DNA from 2 places in the Pseudomonas sp. p50(2008) genome. Region 1 is predicted to be linked to the other one. Evidence: predicted binding sites of a transcription regulator. Region 1 holds the regulator's gene; the other holds the start of a gene.

Region 1 (12,297 bases):
CTGGTCGGTAACAGCAGTTGCCCAGGCAACCCCGCCGGAACGCTGCCCTTGTGCAGGAACAGGTCGTAGCAGCTGTGTTCCAGGCTGTCGGGGTCGTAGCCGAAATAGCTGGTCATAGAGCCGTGGGGATCGAGATCGACCACGACCACGCGCTTGCCTGCCTCGGCCAGCAACCCGGCTAAAGCAATGGAGGAAGTGGTTTTACCAACACCACCCTTTTGATTGGCGACTGCCCAGACTCTCATTCAGATTGTTCCTCCCGGCCGAAAATGCCGACCGAGAAATAGCTCAGCGTATTAATGCGGGTGACGGAGAATTGACGGCGCTCTCTCGTCCCGGCGGCTTGACCGGTGCAGGTGCAGTTTGTGTGCCAGCCCGCTTCAATGCGGCATCCGGCTGTGCATTGGCGGTTCCGGTGCTGGTGAGGCTGCGACGTACATCAAGATTTCGTGAAACCACCAAGACCACGCGACGGTTGCGCGCACGCCCCTCTGCCGTAGCGTTGTTGGCCACCGGCTGGAATTCGCCATAACCCACCGAGGCCAGGCGACCCGGGTTCACGCCCTGCATCGCCAGCATGCGCACAATGCTCGCCGACCGAGCGGAAGACAGCTCCCAATTGGTCGGGTATTGCGCGGTACGGATCGGTTGATCGTCGGTAAAACCTTCAACATGAATCGGGTTATCGAACGGCTTCAGGATCACCCCGACCTTGTCGATGATGCTGAAGGCCACGTCGCTGGGCATGGCGTCGCCGCTGCCAAACAACAGGCTGGAGTTGAGTTCGATCTCGATCCACAACTCGTTGCCACGCACGGTCATCTGATTGGAGCTGATCAGATCGCCGAACGCCGCACTGATGTCATCGGCGATGCTTTTCAGCGGATCGTTGGCGGCTTGAGCGATACCGGCGTCGACCTGCTCGCTGTCCTTGACCAGCGGCTTGGCCGGGGTCACTGACCTGGGCCGTTCATCGCCGATAGGGATGGGTTTCAGGGACCGGTCGGCATCGTTGAAGACGCCGATCAACGCCTCGGAAATCACCTTGTACTTGCCTTCGTTAATTGAAGAGATCGAGTACATGACCACGAAGAACGCGAACAGCAACGTAATGAAGTCGGCGTAGGAAACGAGCCAGCGTTCATGGTTTACGTGTTCTTCAGGTTGTCGGCGACGAGCCATCGTCCATGTCTCCCATCAATCCATGAAGCCCTGAAGCTTCAACTCGATAGAGCGAGGGTTTTCACCTTCGGCGATCGACAGAATGCCTTCAAGCAACATTTCGCGATAACGCGACTGTCTTAAGGCGATGGCCTTGAGTTTCGCAGCGATCGGCAGCAACACCAGGTTGGCACTGGCCACGCCGTAAATGGTGGCGACGAAGGCGACGGCAATGCCGCTGCCCAGTTGCGACGGATCGGCCAGGTTGCCCATGACGTGGATCAGGCCCATGACGGCGCCGATAATGCCGATGGTCGGCGCGTAGCCACCCATGCTTTCGAAGACCTTGGCGGCTTCTATATCTCGGCTTTCCTGGGTGTAGAAATCCACTTCCAGGATGCTGCGAATGGCTTCCGGTTCGGCCCCATCCACCAGCAGTTGCAGGCCCTTGCGCGAATAATTGTCCGGCTCGGCATCGGCCACCCCTTCCAGTCCGAGCAAGCCTTCCTTGCGAGCGGTCAGGCTCCAGTTGACGACGCGATCAACGCCGCCGGCCAGGTCCACGCGAGGCGGAAAAAGAATCCAGACCAGAATCTGCATGGCACGCTTGAAGGCACTCATCGGCGACTGCAACAGCGCCGCACCGACGGTGCCGCCGATGACGATCAACGCCGCCGGGCCGTTAGCCAGCGCGCCGAGGTGGCCGCCTTCAAGGTAGTTGCCGCCAATGATGGCAACGAACGCCATGATGATCCCGATGAGGCTTAGAACGTCCATCAGATGCACGCCTCGACCAGGTGCTTGCCAATTTCGTCCAGGCCATACACCGCGTCGGCGAGTTCAGCTTTGACGATGGCCATCGGCATGCCGTAGATCACGCAACTGGCTTCATCCTGAGCCCAGATCGAGCTACCACCCTGTTTAAGCAAGCGCGCCCCTTCACGGCCATCGGCGCCCATGCCGGTCAGTACCACCGCCAGAACTTTGTCACCGTAGGACTTGGCCGCAGAACCGAAGGTGATGTCCACACAGGGCTTGTAGTTCAGACGCTCGTCACCCGGGAGGATTTTCACCGCGCCACGGCCGTCGATCATCATCTGCTTGCCGCCCGGTGCCAACAACGCCAGGCCCGGACGCAGGATGTCGCCATCCTCTGCTTCCTTGACGGTGATGCGGCAAAGCTTGTCCAGACGCTCGGCGAACGCCTTGGTGAACGCGGCGGGCATGTGCTGAATCAACACGATGGGTGCCGGGAAGCTGGCCGGCAATTGGGTCAAGACGCGCTGCAAGGCCACCGGCCCGCCAGTGGACGTGCCGATGGCGACCAGTTTGTAGGCTTTGCGTTTGGGTGCGGGCGACGACGGCGCAGACGATGCCGGTGCGGGAGTACGAATTGGAATCGGTGCCGGACGTGCAGGCGCACTGCTGCCGTAACTACCCACGCTCGAAGGCGCAGTTGGCGCAACGGGAGCGACGACGGGGGCTGGCGCGCTGTAGGTGGCGGCACGGCGATTACTGCGCGAGATGGTATGGATCTTCTCGCACAGCAGTTGCTTGACCTTGTCCGGATTACGCGAGATGTCCTCGAAGTTTTTCGGCAGGAAATCCACCGCGCCAGCGTCGAGTGCATCCAGGGTGACCCGGGCGCCTTCGTGCGTCAGCGAGGAGAACATCAACACCGGCGTCGGGCAGCGTTGCATGATGTGCCGCACTGCCGTGATGCCGTCCATCATTGGCATCTCGTAGTCCATGGTGATCACGTCTGGCTTGAGGGCCAGCGCCTGGTCGATCGCCTCTTTTCCGTTGGTCGCCGTACCGACGACCTGGATGTTCGGATCCGCTGAAAGAATTTCCGAGACGCGGCGGCGGAAAAAACCCGAATCATCCACCACCAGGACTTTGACTGCCATAAACACTCCGTTAGACGGAGCGAGGCTCAGTCGCCCCGCTCCACCAGAATCAAATACGCCGTGTGGCGTAACGCTTGAGCATGCTCGGGACATCGAGAATCAGCGCAATGCGACCGTCACCAGTGATGGTGGCGCCCGACATGCCCGGGGTTCCCTGGAGCATTTTGCCCAATGGCTTGATGACCACTTCTTCCTGGCCCACCAGCTGATCGACGACGAAGCCGATTCGCTGTGTACCTACCGAGAGGATCACCACGTGGCCCTCGCGCTGCTCTTCATGAGCGGCGGAAGCGACCAGCCAGCGCTTGAGGTAGAACAGTGGCAGTGCCTTGTCGCGCACGATCACCACCTCCTGACCGTCGACCACGTTGGTGCGCGACAGGTCGAGATGGAAGATCTCGTTGACGTTCACCAACGGGAAGGCGAACGCCTGATTGCCCAACATGACCATCAGCGTCGGCATGATCGCCAGGGTCAATGGGACCTTGATGACAATCTTCGAACCCTGGCCCTTGGCCGAGTAGATGTTGATCGAACCGTTGAGCTGGGAAATCTTGGTTTTCACCACGTCCATTCCCACGCCACGGCCCGACACGTCGGAGATCTCGGTTTTGGTCGAGAATCCCGGCGCGAAAATCAGGTTGTAGCACTCGGTGTCGCTCAGGCGATCGGCCGCATCCTTGTCCATCACACCGCGCTTTACCGCGATGGAACGCAGGACATTAGGGTCCATGCCTTTGCCGTCATCGGAGATCGACAGCAGGATATGGTCGCCTTCCTGCTCCGCCGCCAGGATCACTTTGCCGCCCCGGGACTTGCCCGATGCTTCGCGTTCTTCCGGCGATTCGATACCGTGGTCGACGGCGTTGCGCACCAAGTGGACCAGCGGATCGGCCAGGGCCTCGACGAGGTTCTTGTCGAGGTCGGTTTCTTCGCCAACCAGTTCCAGGTTGATCTCTTTCTTGAGCTGGCGAGCCAGGTCGCGAACCAGGCGCGGGAAACGCCCGAAGACTTTCTTGATCGGTTGCATCCGGGTCTTCATGACCGCGGTTTGCAGGTCAGCGGTGACCACATCGAGGTTCGACACCGCCTTGGACATGGCCTCATCGGCGCTGTTGGCGCCGAGTCGGACCAGGCGGTTACGCACCAGTACCAGTTCGCCAACCATGTTCATGATTTCATCGAGACGCGCGGTATCGACCCGCACGGTGGTCTCGGCTTCGCTGGCGGGCTTATCCGCCGGCGGAGCAGCTTGAGCTCGAGCAGGAGCGGCCTTCGCGACTTCGGCTTTTGGCTCGGGAGCTTTGGCAACCGGCTTGGGGGCTGCAGCCTTGGCGACCGGCGTGGCGACCGATGCACTGGCGCCGGTAGCGGTACCGACTTCAGTGAACTTGCCTTTGCCGTGCAATTCGTCGAGCAGCGCTTCGAACTCGTGATCGGAGATCAGATCACTGCCCACTGCGGCGGCAGACGGAGCGGCCGGCACAGGCGCCGAAGCAATCGCCGACTCCAGCGCTTCGACCGCAAAGTTGCCCTTGCCGTGGAGCTGGTCCAGCAGTGCTTCAAATTCTTCGTCGGTGATATCGGAACTATCGCCTGCCGCTTTAGGAGCCGCGGGCGCAGGGGGAGCCGCTGGTGGAACCACGGCATCGACGGCGAACTGGCCTTTACCGTGCAACTGATCGAGCAATGACTCGAACTCGGCATCGGTGATTTCATCGCTGGTCGCGCCAGCGTTGCTGACAGGTGCCGGAACAACAGGCGCGGCCTCGGCCTGCGCCTTGACGGCATTCAGGGAGTCCAGCAGCTGTTCGAATTCGTTGTCGGTAATGTCACCTGAATCGCTTTCAGCAACCGGTGCCACGTCGACAACCGGCACCGCTTCGTCGGACGACTGCGGTTCAGCCAGACGGGCCAGTGCCGCCAGCAGTTCAGGCGTGGCAGCCGTGATCGGGCTGCGCTCGCGGACTTCAGTGAACATGCCGTTCACCGCGTCCAGTGCTTCGAGAACCACGTCCATCAATTCCGAGTCGACGCGACGTTCACCCTTGCGCAGGATGTCGAAGACGTTCTCGGCGATGTGACAGCACTCCACCAACTCGTTGAGCTGGAGGAAGCCGGCGCCCCCTTTTACAGTGTGAAAACCGCGAAAAATTGCATTGAGCAAGTCCGCATCATCCGGTCGACTTTCAAGCTCGACCAGCTGTTCGGACAGTAGCTCTAGAATCTCGCCGGCCTCAACCAGGAAATCCTGAAGGATCTCTTCATCGGCGCCGAAGCTCATTAATGGGGTGCTCCTACAGGTCTAAAATCCAAGGCTGGATAGCAAATCGTCCACATCGTCCTGACCGGACACAACGTCTTCTCTTTTATCGGCATGAATCTGCGGACCTTCACCCTGAGAGAGATGTTTTTGTGGATCTTTTTCAGCCAGCATCGCTTGACGGTCATGTTCGATGCCCGCAAAGCGGTCCACCTGACTGGCCATCAGCACGAGCTTGAGCAGGTTGCTTTCAACTTCGGTGACCAATTGAGTCACGCGCTTGATGACCTGACCGGTGAGGTCCTGGTAATCCTGAGCGAGCAGAATATCGTTGAGGTTGCTCGTTACGACGCGGTTGTCTTCGCTGCTGCGTGTGAGAAAACCGTCTACGCGCCGGGCGAGTTCGCGGAACTCCTCGGCACCGACTTCACGGCGCATGAACCTTCCCCAATCCGCGCTCAGCGCCTCGGCTTCATTGCCCAGGCTGGTGACCAGCGGCGTGGCGTTTTCAACGAGATCCATTGTGCGGTTGGCCGCCGCTTCGGTCAGCTTGACCACATACCCCAGACGTTCGGTCGCGTCCGTGATCTGCGAGACTTCCTCGGCCTGTGGCATGTTCGGGTCAATCTGGAAATTGACGATCGCGCTATGCAACTCGCGAGTGAGCTTGCCCACTTCCTGGTACAGGCCGCGATCACGGGTCTGGTTGAGCTCATGGATCAGTTGTACTGCGTCGCCGAACTTGCCTTTTTCAAGGCTTTCGACCAATTCGACCGCATGTTTTTTCAGGGTCGATTCGAAATCGCCCTGTGAAATTTCATTTTGCTCCATAGCTCCCCCGTGGCGCAGTTGCTCAACCAATGCGTTCGAAAATCTTTTCGATTTTTTCTTTTAACGCCTGGGCCGTGAAGGGCTTGACCACATAGCCGTTTACACCGGCCTGGGCTGCTTCGATGATCTGCTCGCGCTTGGCTTCAGCGGTAACCATCAGCACCGGAAGATGCTTGAGCCTTTCATCGGCGCGCACGTGGCGCAGCAGATCGATACCGGTCATGCCCGGCATGTTCCAGTCCGTTACCAGAAAGTCGATGCTGCCGCTGTTGAGGACCGGAATGGCAGTGGTGCCATCGTCAGCCTCGACCGTGTTGGTGAACCCAAGGTCACGCAACAGGTTTTTTATGATCCGCCGCATCGTTGAGAAGTCATCAACGATGAGGATTTTCATGTTCTTGTCCAATTCGACCTCCAAGCAGTCTTAAACGCGTCCAGCACCTGGACACGCCATTTCATTCAATCCGGCAAAGCATTCGATGACTGTCTGGAGCACAGCAGATCGAGACCGGTGCGTACAGAACCCACCAGCCTCGTTCGCAGTGTCCCCACACTGCCTTCAGCGCGCTCGCCACTCCCCCAAACGCCCCCGCAAACGGGCCGCGCACTGGCTGTGTAACTGGCTGACCCGCGATTCGCTAACCCCCAGGACCTCACCGATTTCCTTGAGGTTGAGCTCTTCGTCGTAGTACAGCGCCAACACCAGTCGCTCACGCTCCGGCAAATTGGCAATCGCGTCCGCCAGCGCTGCCTGGAAGCGTTCATCTTCCAGATCGCGCGACGGTTCGAGATGAGCACTGGCGCCATCCTCGTGCAGCCCTTCGTGTTCGCCGTCTTGCAACAGATCGTCGAAACTGAATAACCGGCTGCCCAGGGTGTCGTTCAAAATCCCGTAATAATCGTCGAGACTCAATTGGAGTTCGGCCGCAACTTCGTGATCTTTAGCGTCGCGACCGGTTTTAGCTTCAATCGAGCGAATGGCGTCGCTGACCATTCGGGTATTTCGGTGGACCGAACGTGGCGCCCAGTCCCCTTTGCGTACTTCATCGAGCATCGCGCCGCGGATTCGTATGCCCGCGTACGTCTCGAAACTCGCGCCTTTGCTGGCGTCGTATTTGGTCGACACTTCAAGCAGGCCGATCATGCCGGCCTGGATCAGGTCTTCGACCTGGACACTGGCCGGCAGACGCGCCAGCAAGTGGTAGGCAATCCGTTTTACCAGTGGCGCGTAACGCTCGATCAGCTCGTACTGCGCATCACGGGCCGATTTTTTATAGAGGTTATAGCCACTGGCGGTCATAGCACGGGTCCTGCAGTTTGTTGCACGAGGCGCTCCACGAAGAACTCCAGATGCCCACGCGGGTTGGCAGGCAATGGCCAGGTGTCGACCTTTTGCGCGATGGCCTTGAAGGCCAGCGAACACTTGGAGCGCGGGAATGCTTCATACACGGCGCGCTGCTTCTGCACGGCCTTGCGCACGCTTTCGTCGTACGGCACCGCACCGACGTATTGTAAGGCGACGTCGAGGAAGCGATCCGTGACCTTGGTCAACTTGGCGAACAGGTTGCGACCTTCTTGCGGGCTCTGGGCCATGTTGGCCAGGACACGGAAACGGTTCATGCCGTAATCACGGTTGAGCAGTTTGATCAGGGCGTAGGCGTCGGTGATCGAGGTCGGCTCATCGCAGACCACCAGGAGGACTTCCTGAGCGGCGCGGACGAAACTGACAACCGAATCGCCGATGCCCGCCGCCGTGTCGATCACGAGCACGTCGAGGTTGTCGCCGATATCGCTGAAGGCCTGGATCAGGCCGGCGTGTTGCGCCGGGGTCAGATGAACCATGCTCTGTGTGCCGGACGCGGCCGGAACGATACGAATCCCGCCCGGGCCTTGCAACAGAACGTCGCGTAGCTCGCAGCGGCCTTCGATCACGTCGGCCAGGGTACGTTTGGGTGTCAGTCCGAGTAGAACGTCGACGTTAGCCAGTCCGAGGTCGGCGTCCAGAAGCATGACGCGCCGGCCGAGCTCTGCTAGAGCCAGGGACAAGTTCACTGACACGTTAGTTTTCCCGACGCCACCTTTGCCGCCGGTCACCGCGATAACCTGTACGGGATGCATGCTGCCCATGTTATTTCTTTACCTTGTCTTGCATAGACGGAGGCCACATTACTGGCTGCGCGTTCACAAACGGAACAATGCATGGCAGACCATCGATGTAGGTACAAAAACTATTCATTAATACCTCAGCTAACCTGCTTGGTCGGGCTGTGGTAAATATCAGCGAACATGTCAGCCATGGCTTCTTCGCTGGGTTCTTCCTGCATTTGCACGCTGACCGCGCGACTGACCAGCTGATGACGACGCGGCAGATGCAAATCATCCGGAATCCGCGGGCCATCGGTCAGATAGGCCACCGGCAATTCATGACTGATGGCCAGGCTCAACACCTCGCCCAGACTTGCCGTTTCATCCAGTTTAGTCAGGATGCAGCCGGCGAGCCCGCAGCGCTTGTAACTGTGATAAGCGGCGGTTAGAACCTGTTTCTGGCTGGTGGTTGCCAGAACCAGATAATTTTTCGATTTGATGCCACGCCCGGCCAGACTTTCCAGCTGCATGCGCAGTGCCGGATCGCTGGCCTGAAGGCCTGCGGTATCGATCAGCACCACGCGTTTGCGCAGCAAAGGATCCAGCGCCTGCACCAGCGACTGACCCGGGTCGACGTGAGTGACCGGGACATTGAGGATGCGGCCAAGGGTCTTGAGCTGTTCCTGGGCACCGATACGGTAGCTGTCCATGCTCACCAGCGCGATGTTTTGCGCGCCGTACTTGAGCACGTAACGCGCGGCGAGCTTGGCCAGGGTCGTGGTTTTACCCATGCCGGCAGGGCCGACCATGGCAATGACACCGCCCTCTTCCAGCGGCTCGATTTCCGGTGTGGCAATCATGCGCGCCAGGTGTGCCAGCAACATGCGCCAGGCCTGACGTGGCTCGTCGATGCCAGTGATCATCGCCAGCAGATCACGGGACAACGGGCCGGAGAGGCCGATACGCTGCAGACGACGCCACAGGTTGGCCTGCGCCGGGCGGCTGCCCTGCAATTGGTTCCAGGCTAAGGACCCAAGCTGTACTTCCATCAGTTCGCGCAGGCTGTTGAGCTCGAACCGCATCGAGTCGAACGCGCGCGGGTCGACGCCGCCCGTCGCAGCAGGCGCCGGGGCAGGTCGTGGAGGTTCTGTATAAGTCGGTTCGATCAGCGGTTCGGCGGCAGTCAACGGCAGGCCGGCGAACAATTGGCGATTGGTGCTTTTCTCGCTCTCGCCCTCGCTGCGCAGGCTCAGTTCGGCCTGGGCGGTGACGATCCGCGATTGGGTCTTGCGCAACTCGTCTTCAAGTTCCATGTTCGGAACACGTGGCGCCAGCGCCGACAGTTTGTAATCCAGGGCAGCCGTCAGCTCTACGCCACCGGCGATCCGGCGGTTGCCAATGATGGCCGCATCGGCGCCCAGCTCATCGCGAACCAGTTTCATGGCCTGACGCATATCGGCGGCGAAAAAACGCTTAACTTGCATAAACCACTACCTCAGCCGTTGGGCCCTACTGTCGCAACGATGGTCACTTGCTTGTTGTCAGGAATTTCCTGATACGCCAACACATGCAAACCCGGGACTGCCAGTCGGCCAAATCGCGAGAGCATCGCGCGAACCGGACCGGCTACCAGCAGAATCACCGGTTGACCTTGCATTTCCTGACGCTGCGCCGCGTCGATCAACGAGCGTTGCAGTTTCTCAGCCATGCTTGGCTCCAGCAGAACACCCTCTTCCGAGCCTTGCCCTGCCTTCTGAAGACTATTGAGCAATATCTGTTCCAACCTTGGCTCCAGCGTGATAACTGGCAGCTCGGAGTCAGTGCCTACAATGCTTTGGACGATTGCACGGGATACGCCGACGCGTACGGCGGCCACCAGAGCGGCGGTATCTTGACTCTTCGCCGCATTGTTGGCGATGGCCTCGGCAATGCTGCGAATGTCCCGTACCGGCACTTGTTCGGCCAACAGCGCTTGCAAGACTTTGAGCAACTGCGACAGCGACACCACGCCCGGCACCAGCTCTTCTGCCAGTTTCGGCGAGCTTTTGGCCAGCAATTGCATGAGTTGCTGCACTTCCTCGTGCCCGATCAGCTCACTGGAGTGCTTGTACAGAATCTGGTTCAAGTGGGTTGCCACCACTGTACTGGCATCGACCACAGTGTAACCAAGAGACTGAGCCTGGGCACGTTGACTGACTTCAATCCAGACGGCCTCAAGTCCAAAAGCCGGATCTTTGGCGGTGATGCCGTTGAGTGTCCCATAGACCTGACCGGGGTTGATGGCGAGCTCCCGATCCGGGTAAATCTCTGCCTCGGCCAGAATGACCCCCATAAGGGTCAGACGATAGGCACTCGGTGCAAGGTCGAGGTTGTCACGTATATGCACAGTCGGCATCAGAAAGCCCAGATCCTGGGACAGCTTCTTACGCACGCCCTTGATCCGCGCCAGCAGCTGACCACCCTGGTTGCGGTCCACCAACGGAATCAGGCGATAGCCGACTTCCAGACCAATCATGTCGATCGGGGTGACGTCATCCCAGCCAAGCTCCTTGGTTTCCTGTGCACGGGCCGGCGATGGCAGCAGCTCCTGCTGACGCGCCACCTCTTGCAGGGCCTGAACCTTGACGGTGTTTTGCTTTTTCCAGAACAGGTAAGCCCCGCCAGCCGCTACTGCGGCCATGCTGAGGAAGGAGAAGTGCGGCATGCCGGGCACCAGGCCCATCACCGCCATCAAACCCGCTGCCACCGCCAACGCCTTGGGCGAGGCAAACATCTGACGATTGATCTGCTTGCCCATGTCTTCCGAACCGGAAGCACGGGTCACCATGATTGCCGCGGCAGTGGACAGCAGCAGTGATGGCAATTGCGCCACCAAACCGTCACCGATGGTCAGCAGCGCATAAACCTTACCGGCATCGCCGAAGGTCATGCCGTGCTGGAAGATACCGACCGCCATGCCGCCGATCAGGTTGATGAACAAAATCAGCAGGCCGGCGATGGCGTCGCCACGAACGAATTTGCTGGCACCGTCCATGGAACCGTAGAACTCAGCCTCCTGGGCCACTTCCGTACGGCGCATTTTCGCCTGGTTCTGATCGATCAGCCCGGCGTTCAAATCGGCGTCGATGGCCATTTGCTTGCCGGGCATTGCGTCGAGGGTGAATCGCGCGCTCACCTCGGAAATCCGCCCGGCACCTTTGGTCACCACGACGAAGTTGATGATCATCAAGATGGCGAAAACCACGATACCCACCACGTAGTTGCCGCCGATCACCACCTCACCGAACGCCTGGATCACCTTGCCCGCGGAGGCATGACCGTCCTGACCGTGCAGCATCACCACCCGCGTCGAAGCGACGTTCAATGCCAGCCGCAACAACGTTGCCACCAACAGGATGGTGGGGAACACCGCGAAATCCAGTGGCCGCAAGGCGTACACGCACACCAGCAGAACGACGATCGACAGCGCAATGTTGAACGTGAAGAACACGTCCAGCAGGAACGGCGGGATCGGCAACATCATCATCGCCAGCATGACCAGCAGCAACAACGGCACGCCCAGATTGCCCCGACTTAGATCGGCAACGTTTGTGCGAGCAGTGTTGAGTAACTGAGAGCGATCCACCGGTTTTTCCCCGTCCCTTAAAGCAAACTTTTGACGCCAGAAGCAGGCGCAGAGCGGCTACTGCAAGAAGCCTTCCAACTTTTGCGGGGGGTTTAAACAGAGGGGGTTATCGGAGGATCTTTGTTGCATGGCCGGACCTCAGCAAACCCAACGCATGAACCCAGAGCACCAGACAGGAGGTAAAAGTAAGTATCTGGCTCGACACTTAATGCGTACCGAACCTATCGATTCTGCCTGCGGATGCGTAGCAGTGGTTTAATCCCTGGCAAGGACTTCGTCCTCGCACGCAGCCTCGCAGGCCGGGCAGCTGCTACAGGCGTACCTGTCAGGAATCGCGACGCAAATCCGGCGGAATCGGCAAATCTTCCTTCAGCGGATCCGGGCGTTTACCCTTGCCCGCGCGGTACTGGCGAATCTGGTAG
Region 2 (5,595 bases), on a different contig from region 1:
TCTCGACGCCGTCCAGTGCAACGATGTCGCCATTGCGGTAGGTCAGTTCCAGATACTGAGCCTTGTCAGGAGCCTTCTCCGGGGAGACGGTCCACTTCCACATGTCTTCTTCGTGCTCGGTCCAGGTGTCTTCCAGCACGCCGCCTTCATAGGAGATGTGCAGCAGGTTGGCGTCCATCGAGTACGGGGATTTCTTCTTGCCGTGACGCTCGATCGGAATATTGTGCTTCTCGGCATAATCCATCAGCTTCTCGCGGGACAGCAGGTCCCACTCACGCCAAGGGGCAATCACTTTCACACCTGGTTTCAAGGCGTAAGCGCCCAGTTCGAAACGAACCTGGTCGTTACCCTTGCCGGTAGCACCATGGGAGATAGCGTCAGCGCCGGTTTCGTTGGCGATTTCGATCAGGCGTTTGGCAATCAACGGACGAGCGATGGAAGTACCCAACAGGTACTCGCCTTCGTAAACGGTGTTGGCGCGGAACATCGGGAAAACGAAATCACGCACGAACTCTTCGCGTAAATCGTCGATGTAGATCTCTTTGACGCCCATGGCCTGAGCCTTGGCGCGTGCAGGTTCGACCTCTTCGCCCTGACCCAGGTCAGCGGTGAACGTCACCACTTCACAGTTATAAGTATCCTGCAGCCACTTGAGGATCACCGAAGTGTCCAGGCCGCCGGAATACGCCAGAACGACCTTGTTTACGTCCGCCATGCCATCACTCCACGGGGTTCTACGGAAAGCCGTCGAGTCTACCGGTCATGCGCAATAATTTACAGAGGCGCGACAGCTTATGACGACGAAGCGACAGATTCTGTCGAGAGCGCGACGATGACCGGCAAGTCAGGATGTTGCAGACGTACTGCCGGGTGCAGTGATTTGGGGAGCGACTTGCGGCGTGGCCTTCTCCGTGGGCACCACCCTTTCGAGGCGCACGGCAACCCGGCGATTCTTCGCGCGGTTAGCGGCACTGTTGTTAGGGGCCACAGGATAACGTTCGCCATGAAAGCGCATCGTGATCTGCGATTCCTGAACGCCATTGGCCTTGAAGAACTCCATGACCGCCAGGGCACGACGTCGCGAGAGGTCACGGTTGGTGAGGCGATTGCCACTGTTGTCGGAGTGACCGTCCAGTTCGATGTGATTGACCGTCGGATCAGCCTTCATGAACTCCAGCATCACCTGCAACTGGGCCTTGGCTCGCGCGTCCAGGTCCAGGCCTTCGCCGGAAAAACCTATCTGGGACTGCCGGATCTGTTCAAAATTCTTCGGCAGCAGCTTGGCCACACAGCTCTGGTATTCATTGAACGCCTGGCTGAACCTGACCGGCAGCAGTCGCACTTCCGATACCCGGCCATCGCCTGATGAATGCCGGATCACCGGGCTTCGGCCGTCCAGCAAGCCGCTGATCAAACGCCCGGCCTGTACCTGCGAAGTGTCAAACAGAACGTTGCCACTCCCGATGCGCACAGACCCCAGGTTGATATCGCCACGGCCCGGCTGCCAGGGCGCGGCGGCAGCCAGCAAGGTCGCCGAACCGCCGCCAATCATGGCGTTGAAGGCCGTCAGACGAAAAGTCGCCTGTTCTCCAGCACGGCGGACGAATCCACCAGCGCCGAAGTCGGTAATCGGTTGAGTCAGACGACATTCGAACTTGTCCCCTTCGACCGTCCACTCGATGCTCTCCAGGCGCGTCTGGAAAGTGAGCGCCATGGCAGGAACGCTGGCAAACACACTGAGCAAGGCTAAATAACGCTGGCGCACGGGAGGCTCCACTGGCTTCTACAACAAAAAGACCGACACAGACTTGTTTACGGCATACCTGTTGGATATCGGAAGCTTGCGGCAAAACTTGATAGCGAGTGCCTGGAAGAGTCTTTTCCGGTAGCATTCCCCTCAGTTTGACCCGCCTGGAATCCCCTCATGTCCGACCGCCTGACCCTGCTGCGTCCCGACGACTGGCATATTCATCTTCGCGATGGTGCCGTGTTGACCAATACCGTCGCGGATGTCGCGCGCACCTTTGGTCGCGCCATCATCATGCCCAACCTGGTTCCTCCGGTACGCAACGCTGCTGAAGCCGATGGCTATCGCCAGCGAATTCTGGCCGCACGTCCGGCCGGTAGCCGTTTCGAACCGCTGATGGTTCTCTACCTGACCGACCGCACCCAGCCCGAAGAAATTCGCGAGGCCAAGGCCAGCGGATTTGTTCACGCCGCCAAGCTGTACCCGGCCGGCGCGACCACCAACTCGGACTCTGGCGTCACCAGCATCGACAAGATTTTCCCTGCGATAGAGGCCATGGCCGAAGTCGGGATGCCCTTGCTGATTCACGGTGAAGTCACCCGCGGTGACGTCGACGTCTTTGACCGCGAGAAGATCTTCATCGACGAGCACATGCGTCGTGTGGTCGAGCGCTTCCCGACGCTCAAGGTAGTGTTTGAACACATCACTACCGCGGACGCCGTGCAGTTCGTCAACGAGGCCTCGGCCAACGTCGGCGCGACCATCACTGTTCATCACTTGCTGTACAACCGCAACCACATGCTGGTTGGCGGGATTCGCCCGCACTTCTACTGCCTGCCGATTCTCAAGCGCAATACCCACCAGGAAGCCCTGCTCGACGCCGCCACCAGCGGCAGCGAAAAGTTCTTCCTCGGCACTGATTCGGCGCCGCATGCCCAGCACGCGAAAGAAGCCGCTTGCGGCTGTGCAGGTTGCTACACCGCTTATGCAGCGATCGAGATGTACGCCGAAGCGTTCGAGCAACGCAACGCACTGGACAAGCTCGAAGCCTTTGCCAGTCTGAACGGCCCGCGCTTCTACGGCCTGCCGGTCAATACCGATCGCATTACCCTGGTCCGTGATGAATGGACCGCCCCTACCAGCCTGCCATTTGGCGAGCTGACCGTTATCCCGCTGCGCGCCGGTGAAAAACTGCGCTGGCGCCTGCTGGAGGAACACGCGTGAGTGAAGACCATTTCGACGACGAACAGGACGGTCAAGGTGGCGGAGGTGGTTCGCGCCACCCAATGGCTGCTCGCTTCCGTGGATACCTGCCAGTTGTTGTCGACGTTGAAACCGGTGGTTTCAACTCTGCCACTGACGCCTTGCTGGAAATCGCTGCAACAACCATCGGCATGGACGAAAAGGGCTTTGTTTATCCCGACCACACCTACTTCTTCCGTGTAGAGCCTTTTGAAGGCGCGAACATTGAAGCGGCGGCGCTGGAATTTACCGGGATCAAACTCGATCATCCGCTGCGCATGGCTGTCAGCGAAGAAGCTGCACTGACCGATATTTTCCGCGGCATCCGCAAGGCGTTGAAAGCCAACGGTTGCAAACGGGCGATCCTGGTCGGTCACAACAGCTCTTTCGACCTGGGCTTTCTCAACGCTGCGGTAGCGCGCCTGGACATGAAACGTAACCCGTTTCATCCGTTCTCCAGCTTCGATACTGCAACGCTTGCAGGCCTGGCCTACGGTCAAACCGTGCTCGCCAAGGCCTGCCAGGCCGCTGACATCGATTTCGACGGTCGCGAGGCCCACTCGGCTCGCTACGACACCGAAAAGACAGCCGAGCTGTTCTGCGGCATCGTCAATCGCTGGAAGCAAATGGGTGGCTGGGAAGATTTCAACGACTGATTGCTGTTGCTGATTTATACGCCCACAAAAAAACCGGCCTCAGAGGCCGGTTTTTTTATGCCAGAAACGCGCCTTACAGGGCAGCAGCGTTTTCGGTCAGGTAAGCCGCGACGCCTTCGGTCGAAGCGGTCATGCCTTTGTCGCCTTTTTTCCAGTTGGCAGGGCAAACTTCGCCGTGCTCTTCGTGGAATTGCAGAGCGTCGACCAGACGGATCAGCTCTTCAATGTTACGGCCCAGCGGCAGGTCGTTGATGATCTGCGAGCGGACAACGCCTTTGTCGTCGATCAGGAACGCGCCACGGAAAGCCACGCCGCCTTCGGATTCAACGTCGTAAGCCTTGGCGATTTCGTGCTTCAGGTCGGCAGCCATGGTGTAACGAACTTCGCCGATACCACCGTTGTTCACCGGGGTGTTGCGCCAGGCGTTGTGGGTGAAGTGCGAGTCGATCGACACGGCGATCACTTCAACGTTGCGTGCCTTGAAGTCAGACATGCGGTTGTCCAGAGCGATCAGCTCGGACGGGCAAACGAAGGTGAAGTCCAGCGGGTAGAAGAACACCAGGCCGTATTTGCCTTTGATGGCCGACGACAGGGTAAAGCTGTCGACGATTTCGCCATTGCCGAGTACAGCCGGTACGGTGAAGTCAGGGGCTTGTTTGCCTACGAGTACGCTCATTGAATATCTCCTGGTGTAAAAACGTGAAGTTCCGGGTTTGCGCCAGCCTGCCACCTTCAGGCGACAGCCCTGTGACACGAACCCGCTTCATAAGGACCGGCCATCATACACTGCGTTTTTGACCTGTCCCCAACGGATTTTTCGACACTGCCAGATTGCTTCTGCCTGAAAAATGCTATAGCCAACCGTTCGTCAGGGATGCGCGTTTATAACGCGAAGCTTTCAGAAACCACTTTGACAATCATTCTCGTTAACATTAAGATCCATCGCAATTGAGTCACAACCAGCGACGGTTATCACTTATGTATGTCTGCCTCTGCACTGGCGTCACCGACGGACAAATTCGCGATGCAATCTATGAAGGTTGCTGCAGCTACAAGGAAGTCCGCCAGGCTACCGGCGTAGCCAGTCAATGCGGTAAATGCGCCTGCCTTGCCAAGGAAGTGGTGCGTGAAACCCTGACCAAATTGCAAACGGCCCAGGCCGCGATACCTTTCCCTGTAGAATTTACTGCCGCTTAAAACACCCTATTTAAAGAACCGGACTTGATGTCCGGTTTTTTTATGCCTGCAAATCAATCGCTTAGGCGCCAGACGCGGAACACAAACATTCTTATTCCGATTAATTTTCACTTAACTTTCAATAACTTAGGTTTGACACTCTTAATGACGCGGCTCAAACTCTGCCGTATAGACAGTTAATAAAGGGCAGGACCCCATCATGAAAGGCGACATTACAGTCATCCAGCATCTCAACAAGATCCTTGCCAATGAGCTGGTCGCGATCAATCAATATTTCCTGCATGCGCGCATGTACGAAGATTGGGGCCTGAACAAGCTCGGCAAGCACGAGTACCACGAATCCATCGACGAGATGAAGCACGCGGACAAGCTGATCAAGCGCATCCTGTTCCTTGAAGGCCTGCCGAACGTCCAGGACCTGGGTAAGCTGCAGATTGGCGAGCACACCCAGGAAATGCTTGAGTGCGACCTGCGCATCGAACGTACCGGTCACGCTGATCTGAAAGTAGCGATTGCTCACTGCGAAACCGTAGGTGACTTCGGTAGCCGTGAACTGCTCGAAGATATCCTTGAGTCTGAAGAAGAACATATCGACTGGCTGGAAACCCAACTGGGCCTGATCGATAAAGTGGGTCTTGAGAACTATCTGCAATCGCAGATGGGCGAAGAGTAATTAGCGCCCGCTAATCTCAAGACAACAAAAAAGCCCCGCTCTCTTTTACAGAGGCGGGGCTTTTTAATGACCCTATCCGG

The links. The regulator FliA, encoded in region 1, starts transcription of late flagellar genes. The targets are predictions, from matches to a motif close to CTAAAGTTTNNNNNNNNNNNGCCGNTAA.
Region 2: H7698_RS20310 (flagellar protein MotY) is a predicted target of FliA. The motif match lies at 1,831-1,858, and genes of this name have one in related genera.

Annotation. Positions count from the first base shown of each region.
Region 1 is NZ_JACMYF010000001.1:882,583-894,879, forward strand. It holds gene H7698_RS03965 (ParA family protein) at 1-245, opposite strand, end outside; gene motD (flagellar motor protein MotD) at 289-1,182, opposite strand; gene H7698_RS03975 (flagellar motor protein) at 1,198-1,938, opposite strand; gene H7698_RS03980 (protein-glutamate methylesterase/protein-glutamine glutaminase) at 1,938-3,071, opposite strand; gene H7698_RS03985 (chemotaxis protein CheA) at 3,121-5,355, opposite strand; gene H7698_RS03990 (protein phosphatase CheZ) at 5,377-6,165, opposite strand; gene H7698_RS03995 (chemotaxis response regulator CheY) at 6,188-6,559, opposite strand; gene fliA (RNA polymerase sigma factor FliA) at 6,725-7,465, opposite strand; gene fleN (flagellar synthesis regulator FleN) at 7,462-8,292, opposite strand; gene flhF (flagellar biosynthesis protein FlhF) at 8,409-9,734, opposite strand; gene flhA (flagellar biosynthesis protein FlhA) at 9,746-11,875, opposite strand; gene flhB (flagellar biosynthesis protein FlhB) at 12,201-12,297, opposite strand, start outside.
Region 2 is NZ_JACMYF010000007.1:122,930-128,524, forward strand. It holds gene H7698_RS20305 (argininosuccinate synthase) at 1-715, opposite strand, end outside; gene H7698_RS20310 (flagellar protein MotY) at 845-1,765, opposite strand; gene pyrC (dihydroorotase) at 1,925-2,971, shown strand; gene rnt (ribonuclease T) at 2,968-3,645, shown strand; gene H7698_RS20325 (peroxiredoxin) at 3,719-4,321, opposite strand; gene H7698_RS20330 (bacterioferritin-associated ferredoxin) at 4,624-4,842, shown strand; gene bfr (bacterioferritin) at 5,042-5,515, shown strand.